DNA from 3 places in the Shewanella sp. SM101 genome. Region 1 is predicted to be linked to each of the others. Evidence: predicted binding sites of a transcription regulator. Region 1 holds the regulator's gene; each other region holds the start of a gene.
The links. Region 1 encodes MetJ, which represses methionine synthesis genes. Its sites were predicted from a motif close to TAGACGTCTAGACGTCTA; they were not measured.
Positions count from the first base shown of each region.

Region 2: a site for MetJ is predicted at 817-834, ahead of metK (methionine adenosyltransferase). Genes of this name have one in related genera too.
Region 3: a site for MetJ is predicted at 843-860, ahead of metH (methionine synthase). Genes of this name have one in related genera too.

Region 1 is NZ_JAKKRH010000056.1:11,041-13,322, forward strand. Features, by position in the region: gene nrfD (NrfD/PsrC family molybdoenzyme membrane anchor subunit) at 1-50, shown strand, start outside; gene L5M38_RS21090 (sulfite exporter TauE/SafE family protein) at 157-900, opposite strand; gene metJ (met regulon transcriptional regulator MetJ) at 1,035-1,349, opposite strand; gene metB (cystathionine gamma-synthase) at 1,561-2,282, shown strand, end outside.
Region 2 is NZ_JAKKRH010000078.1:4,004-6,285, reverse strand. Features, by position in the region: gene tkt (transketolase) at 1-431, opposite strand, end outside; gene metK (methionine adenosyltransferase) at 877-2,028, shown strand; gene L5M38_RS23045 (hypothetical protein) at 2,184-2,282, shown strand, end outside.
Region 3 is NZ_JAKKRH010000042.1:32,382-34,663, forward strand. Features, by position in the region: gene L5M38_RS19065 (histidine phosphatase family protein) at 1-715, opposite strand, end outside; gene metH (methionine synthase) at 985-2,282, shown strand, end outside.

The DNA of each region.
Region 1 (2,282 bases):
TCGCCTTAAGACACTTTATTGTGTACGCAGGGCAAAGCTATTTAAGCTGAGTGTAATCTAGCTTTACATATTGATAGATAAAGAAAAAGCACTGGCAATGTCAGTGCTTTTTTATTGTTTGAATCTTGAGAAGGTTTGCCAGTACAAGCAGGACGCTTATTGGGGTAATAACTCGATAACCGACTTCACCGTTAGCACTAAGGCGCTGATACTGCACAGGACTAACGTCGCCATCTTTGTCTTCTCTTTATCGACACGGCCCACCAATCGCCCTGCGACTAAGTAACCTAAAATCACTGAGGGGAGCAGCATCAACGACAGCCACAGATGTTTTAATTCTAATAAGCCAGTGATTGCTAAAATAATCAGTGCAATCATGGAGCTAAAAATGAAGAAGGCCGACAGGGCAGCACGAAACTGCGAGGCATCTTTGCCTGCCAACAAAATCGCCATCGGCGGGCCACCAATCGCGGCGATATTGCCGAAGATCCCTGAAACCACGCCCGCACCGAAGAGGGTTTTCTTATTCACTGGCAGGCTGAATTTATACAGGCTGAGGATCACTGCGACAGTCACAATAGCGGCGATGGATAAACCGAGTATGGGTTGAGGCGCAAACAGTAATAAACTCGCGCCGATAAAACCACCGGGCACGCGGCCTATGAGCGCATATTGCAAGCCATTGAATTCTAAGTGACCGCGCTCACGCACTAAGGTCAGCAGGGCGATGGAGAAACCCATAGCAATAACAGGCGCAGGTACAAGTTGTGGATCGACGATATACAGCAAAGGACTGGCGACAACCGCAAGCCCAAACCCAATCAGACTTTGGGTTAATGCGCCCAGAAACACGACCAGCGAGGCTAAGGCGAGTGTCTGTGGATCTATCATAGAAAACATAGGATTTCCTATATCCCAAACCAACTCAAGATGGTGAAATTGAAAGTTTGAAGTCGCTTGGGTATAAACAAAAAGGGATCGTTAACGATCCCTATTGATGAGCACTGTGATATGACTTTGAAAGCGACGAGTCGCTATTCCATGTCTTCCCACTCTATTCCCATTTGATCCATCAACAACTTGGCTTCGGCGGGAATGCTGTCTGGATTATCTTTTGACAGATCTTCATCGTTGGGCAATGGCTGGCCAGTGTAGGCGTGCAAAAATGCCTCACACAACAGCTCGCTGTTGGTGGCGTGACGCAAATTATTGACCTGACGACGAGTACGTTCGTCCGTGAGGACCTTAAGCACTTTGAGCGGAATAGACACAGTAATTTTTTTTACTTGTTCATTCTTCTTGCCATGTTCAGCATAGGGGCTGATGTATTCCCCATTCCATTCAGTCATTGACTCACCTGTTATAACGCTAAATTCGGGGCAGATTTTAAACCCTTACAAAGAACAGTCAAATTATTGCTACTATTTCTTTGTGATTGCAAACAGATTTCTTTATGTTCAGACGTCTAAACGTCTTCACGCCTATTGACGATGGCGTTGGGCTTAGGTACATTTAGACGTCCAGACATCTCTATCAGTCTACCGAATTTAGGAGTCCCCCATGGCAGAGCGTCAATTAGCCACACTGGCAGTGCGTCAGGGTATCGAAAGCGATACTCAATATGGTGCAGTTGTGCCACCGATTTATTTGTCGACTAATTACGCTTTCGATGGTCATAAAAATCCCCGCGAATTCGATTACAGTCGTTCAGGCAACCCAACGCGCTGCATTTTAGGCGAAGCATTAGCGCAATTAGAAAAGGGCGCCACTGGCATAGTGACGTGCACTGGCATGGCGGCCATCACCTTAGTGACTACTTTGCTCGGCCCCGATGACCTATTAGTTGTGCCCCATGATTGCTATGGCGGTTCTTACCGTTTATTTACCAACTTGGCGAAGAAAGGCCAGTTTAAGCTCATTGTGGTCGACCAAACCGACAGCCAAGCGTTAGCCACCGCCATTGCCCAGAATCCTAAGATGGTGTGGCTCGAAACCCCATCGAACCCGTTATTGCGTGTGGTGGATATCGAAGCCATTGCTAAGGCGAGCCATGAGGTCGGCGCGCTGGTGGTGGTCGATAACACCTTTTTATCGCCGATATTGCAACAACCCCTATTGTTAGGCGCGGATATCGTTATCCATTCCACCACTAAATATATCAATGGTCACAGCGATGTTGTTGGCGGCGCTGTGGTCGCCAAAGACGTGCAAATCGGCGAAAGCTTACATTGGTGGTCGAACACTCTAGGCTTAACGGGGTCGGCCTTCGACAGTTATCTGAC
Region 2 (2,282 bases), on a different contig from region 1:
ATATCGTGACCATCACGGTTAAACTGTGCCGCTAAGGTTTTCTCAGCAATCGCCATACCGACAGCGTTGCTGATGCCCGCACCGAGTGGACCCGTTGTGGTTTCAACACCTGGGGTGTAACCGTATTCTGGGTGACCCGGGGTTTTAGAATGCAATTGACGGAACTGTTTTAGCTCTTCAATTGGTAATTCATAACCAGTCAGGTGAAGTAAAGAGTAAATCAGCATTGAACCGTGACCGTTAGAGAGGATAAAACGATCTCTATCTACCCATTTCGGATTGTTCGGGTTGTGCTTAAGGAAATCATTCCACAGCACTTCAGCAATATCTGCCATACCCATTGGGGCGCCGGGATGGCCTGAATTTGCTTTTTGAACTGCATCCATACTTAACGCACGGATTGCGTTTGCGAGTACTTTACGGGAAGACATGCTCTCTCCTGCTTGTTTGTGGGGTCTAGCGGGCAATTTGGATGCATATTTTCCCCTACATGCCAGTGTGACGCAAACTAAAATTACCATTCACTCAGCAAAAGATGGGCGAATATGTACCCAAACAACCTGAAGATGCAGGATTCAGGTCGCTTGGGTATACAAGTCGCAGAAACAAGCCAGTCACTTTGCTGGCGTTTACTTGAGAGGGCATAGCAAGGATCACTTGTAATGGAGAAATAAATTTCTCAAAAACATAGTAAACTTAATGCTATGAAATATAAGTAAAATAACCTATTTATGACAGAGCGTAGTCGTTTTCAGGTCACAATCTGAGAGGATTTTTTATTATCGGGGGTGATCGGCAATCGGATTTAAACTAAAATAGCCGTCTAGATGTAGATGCTTCTACACGTTTGAATGCTAACGACGAGATTTTCCTACTATGGCAAAGCACTTGTTTACTTCTGAGTCGGTATCAGAAGGTCATCCCGATAAGATTGCAGATCAGATTTCTGATGCTGTGCTAGATGCAATTCTGGCTCAAGATCCAAAAGCACGCGTAGCGTGTGAAACTTATGTCAAAACCGGCATGGTATTAGTGGGTGGTGAAGTCACTACCTCTGCCTGGGTTGATATTGAAGAAATCACCCGTAAAACGGTGCGTGAAATTGGTTATACCCATTCAGATATGGGGTTTGATGCAGACTCGTGCGCAGTATTAAACGCCATTGGTAAGCAATCACCCGACATCAATCAAGGTGTAGATCGCGCAGACCCTGCAGAGCAAGGTGCTGGCGATCAAGGGTTAATGTTTGGCTATGCCAACAACGAAACCGACATTCTGATGCCTGCACCTATCACCTATGCCCACGCATTAGTGAAACGTCAGTCTGAAGTGCGTAAAAATGGCACGCTACCTTGGTTACGCCCAGATGCGAAAAGCCAAGTCACTTTTGCCTATGATGATGGCAAAATTATCGGTATCGATGCAGTTGTGTTATCGACTCAGCACAGAGATGACGTTTCACAAGCCGACTTAATTGAAGGCGTGATGGAAACCATTATCAAGCCAGTATTACCGGCTCAATGGTTAAACAAAGATACTAAGTTCTTTATCAACCCAACTGGCCGTTTTGTTATCGGTGGTCCAGTAGGCGATTGCGGCTTAACGGGTCGTAAGATCATCGTTGACACCTACGGCGGCATGGCCCGTCATGGTGGTGGCGCATTCTCTGGTAAAGATCCATCAAAAGTGGATCGTAGCGCGGCATATGCTGCCCGTTATGTGGCAAAAAACATAGTTGCAGCAGGTCTTGCTGATCGCTGTGAAATCCAAGTGTCTTACGCAATTGGTGTGGCAGAGCCGACCTCTATCAGCATCGAGACCTTCGGTACCGGTAAAGTATCTGAAGAAGTGCTGATCAAGTTAGTACGTCAACACTTTGAACTGCGCCCATACGGTTTAACGGCCATGCTAGATTTAGCACGTCCAATTTATCAAGCGACCGCCGCTTATGGCCACTTTGGTCGCAGCGAATTCCCATGGGAAGCGACTGATAAAGCCGAAATATTACGTGCTGACGCGGGTCTATAGTCTTAATTCATTTCAATTTTTACACTTAAGACCCATAAAAAACCGCTACCCAGCGGTTTTTTTATGTCTGACATTTAGTTAGATTAATAGTGCTAAGACAAATATGGCAAGATAAAAAGCAGCATATACACAGACCATTAGAGTGCACTGATCCCATGACCGATAACGCCATCTTATTACAGCAACTTCAATCTTGTGCATGGGCAGCCAACGTAGGTCTGCCAGAGGAAACAGCAAAGACATACGGTACATTA
Region 3 (2,282 bases), on a different contig from region 1:
GCCCACTTGGCCAATCTAAACGCCAATAGCAGGCACCCTGTTCATCTTGCAGCACATTAATAGTCACCACGGCCGCCACGGGTAAATCGAGTTGACTATAAAACCCCACCGCCCGTTCAACCCCTAAGGCACGCGCCATTAAGTGACGGATCACCCCTCCGTGGGTCACGACCCACACTTGAGTGGCTGGCATATTGACAGTGGTTTCATTAACGGCACTGTTTTCATTACCCATTTTATGTGAGTCAAGGGTCAATCGTTCAAACTCGGCGGCGAGTATCTGGTCAATCGTCCCATTCACCCGCGACTCAAAACTTGCCATAGTTTCACCATTGGGCGGCGGAGTTTGCCAAGGGTCTTGCCAATACGCCGCTAAGCGTTCGCCCTCTTGTTGATACAGTTCATCGAGCCGACAACCGTCCCAATCACCAAAATCAATTTCCTGTAAACCCGACAAACACTGCGCCTGCAATGGCCTTGACTCAGATATCAGTGCCGCCGTCGAATGCAACTCGGCGGCAAAAGCGTGGGCAAAATCGGCGCAGCGGCGTGAAATCGAGCTATAAATCGCGCTACACACGCTGGCCTGTGACTCAACTGCTGCCGACATTTGTTGCCAACCCTTTTTGCTTAAAGGCACATCCACACGACCCCGCAAGATCGCGCCGCCTTCACACTCACCGTGGCGCAACAATAACAACCGAACTTGTTTCATATATGCCTTTTTAGTTAGGGACTAGATGCTAGGAACTCAAGCCAAGGGCCTAAATTCTTGATTCTCGATTCTCGCTCCTAATGCCTTTGACTTTCATCTTGCCCTGACAATCATAAGTCGCGTATTATGGACGTCTATACGTTTAAATGTCCAAAACAAATTTTTAAGAACAAGTATTCAAAAAATGTCGGCTGACGACAATAAAATGCACTTAGCATAACAATGGCCGATTTTTGGACTTAACTTAGCTGTATTTAAGGTAACTATTTATGACGATACCCTCTACCAAAGCCGGCCAGATATTGGCAGACATTCGTAAACAGCTTGCTGAGCGCATTCTAATCTTAGACGGTGCCATGGGCACTATGATCCAAGACCACAAGCTCGAAGAAGAGGACTATCGCGGCGAACGCTTTAAAGATTGGCACACTGACGTCAAAGGCAACAACGATTTATTGGTGTTGTCGCAACCCCAGATCATCAAACAAATTCACACCGACTACTTAAACGCCGGTGCCGACATCATTGAAACCAACACCTTTAATGCTACTACTATCGCCATGGCCGACTACGACATGCAGTCGCTGTCCGCCGAAATTAACTTAGCCGGCGCCCGCCTCGCCCGTGAAGCCTGTGATGAAGTGTTTGCTGCCACAGGCATTCCGCGCTACGTCGCCGGTGTGTTAGGCCCCACTAACCGTACGTGTTCGATTAGCCCAGATGTGAATGACCCAGGCTATCGCAACGTCAGCTTCGATGAGTTAGTGACTGCTTACAAAGAATCCACTAAGGCGCTGATTGAAGGCGGCGCGGATATCATTATGGTCGAGACCATATTCGATACCTTAAACGCCAAAGCCGCGCTGTTTGCGATTGAATCCGTATTCGATGACTTATTCGGTCAGCATTCTAAAGACAGATTGCCGATCATGATTTCGGGCACCATTACCGATGCCTCTGGCCGCACACTGACTGGCCAAACGACCGAAGCCTTTTATAATTCCCTGCGCCATATCAAGCCCTTATCTATCGGTCTTAACTGCGCACTTGGGCCAAAAGAATTACGCCCTTATGTGGAAGAATTATCCCGCATCAGTGAGTGTTATGTGTCGGCGCATCCGAATGCTGGCCTGCCGAACGAGTTTGGCGGTTACGATGAAACCCCAGAAGATATGGCGAACGTGATTGAAGATTGGGCGCGCGAAGGCATGCTCAATATTATCGGTGGTTGTTGTGGTAGTACGCCTGAACATATCCGCGTTATTCGCGAAGCGGTCGATAGACATAACCCGCGCGTGTTGCCAAATATCCCCGTCGCCTGCCGCCTTGCAGGTTTGGAACCACTGACTATCGACGCCCAATCCCTGTTCGTTAACGTGGGTGAGCGCACCAACGTTACAGGTTCGGCCAAGTTTTTAAAATTGATCAAAGAAGGCAAGTTTGAGCAGGCGCTCGATGTCGCCCGCGAGCAGGTCGAAAGCGGCGCGCAAATCATCGACATCAACATGGACGAAGGCATGCTCGATGGCGCCGAGATCATGCACAAGTTTTTAAACTTGATTGCCTC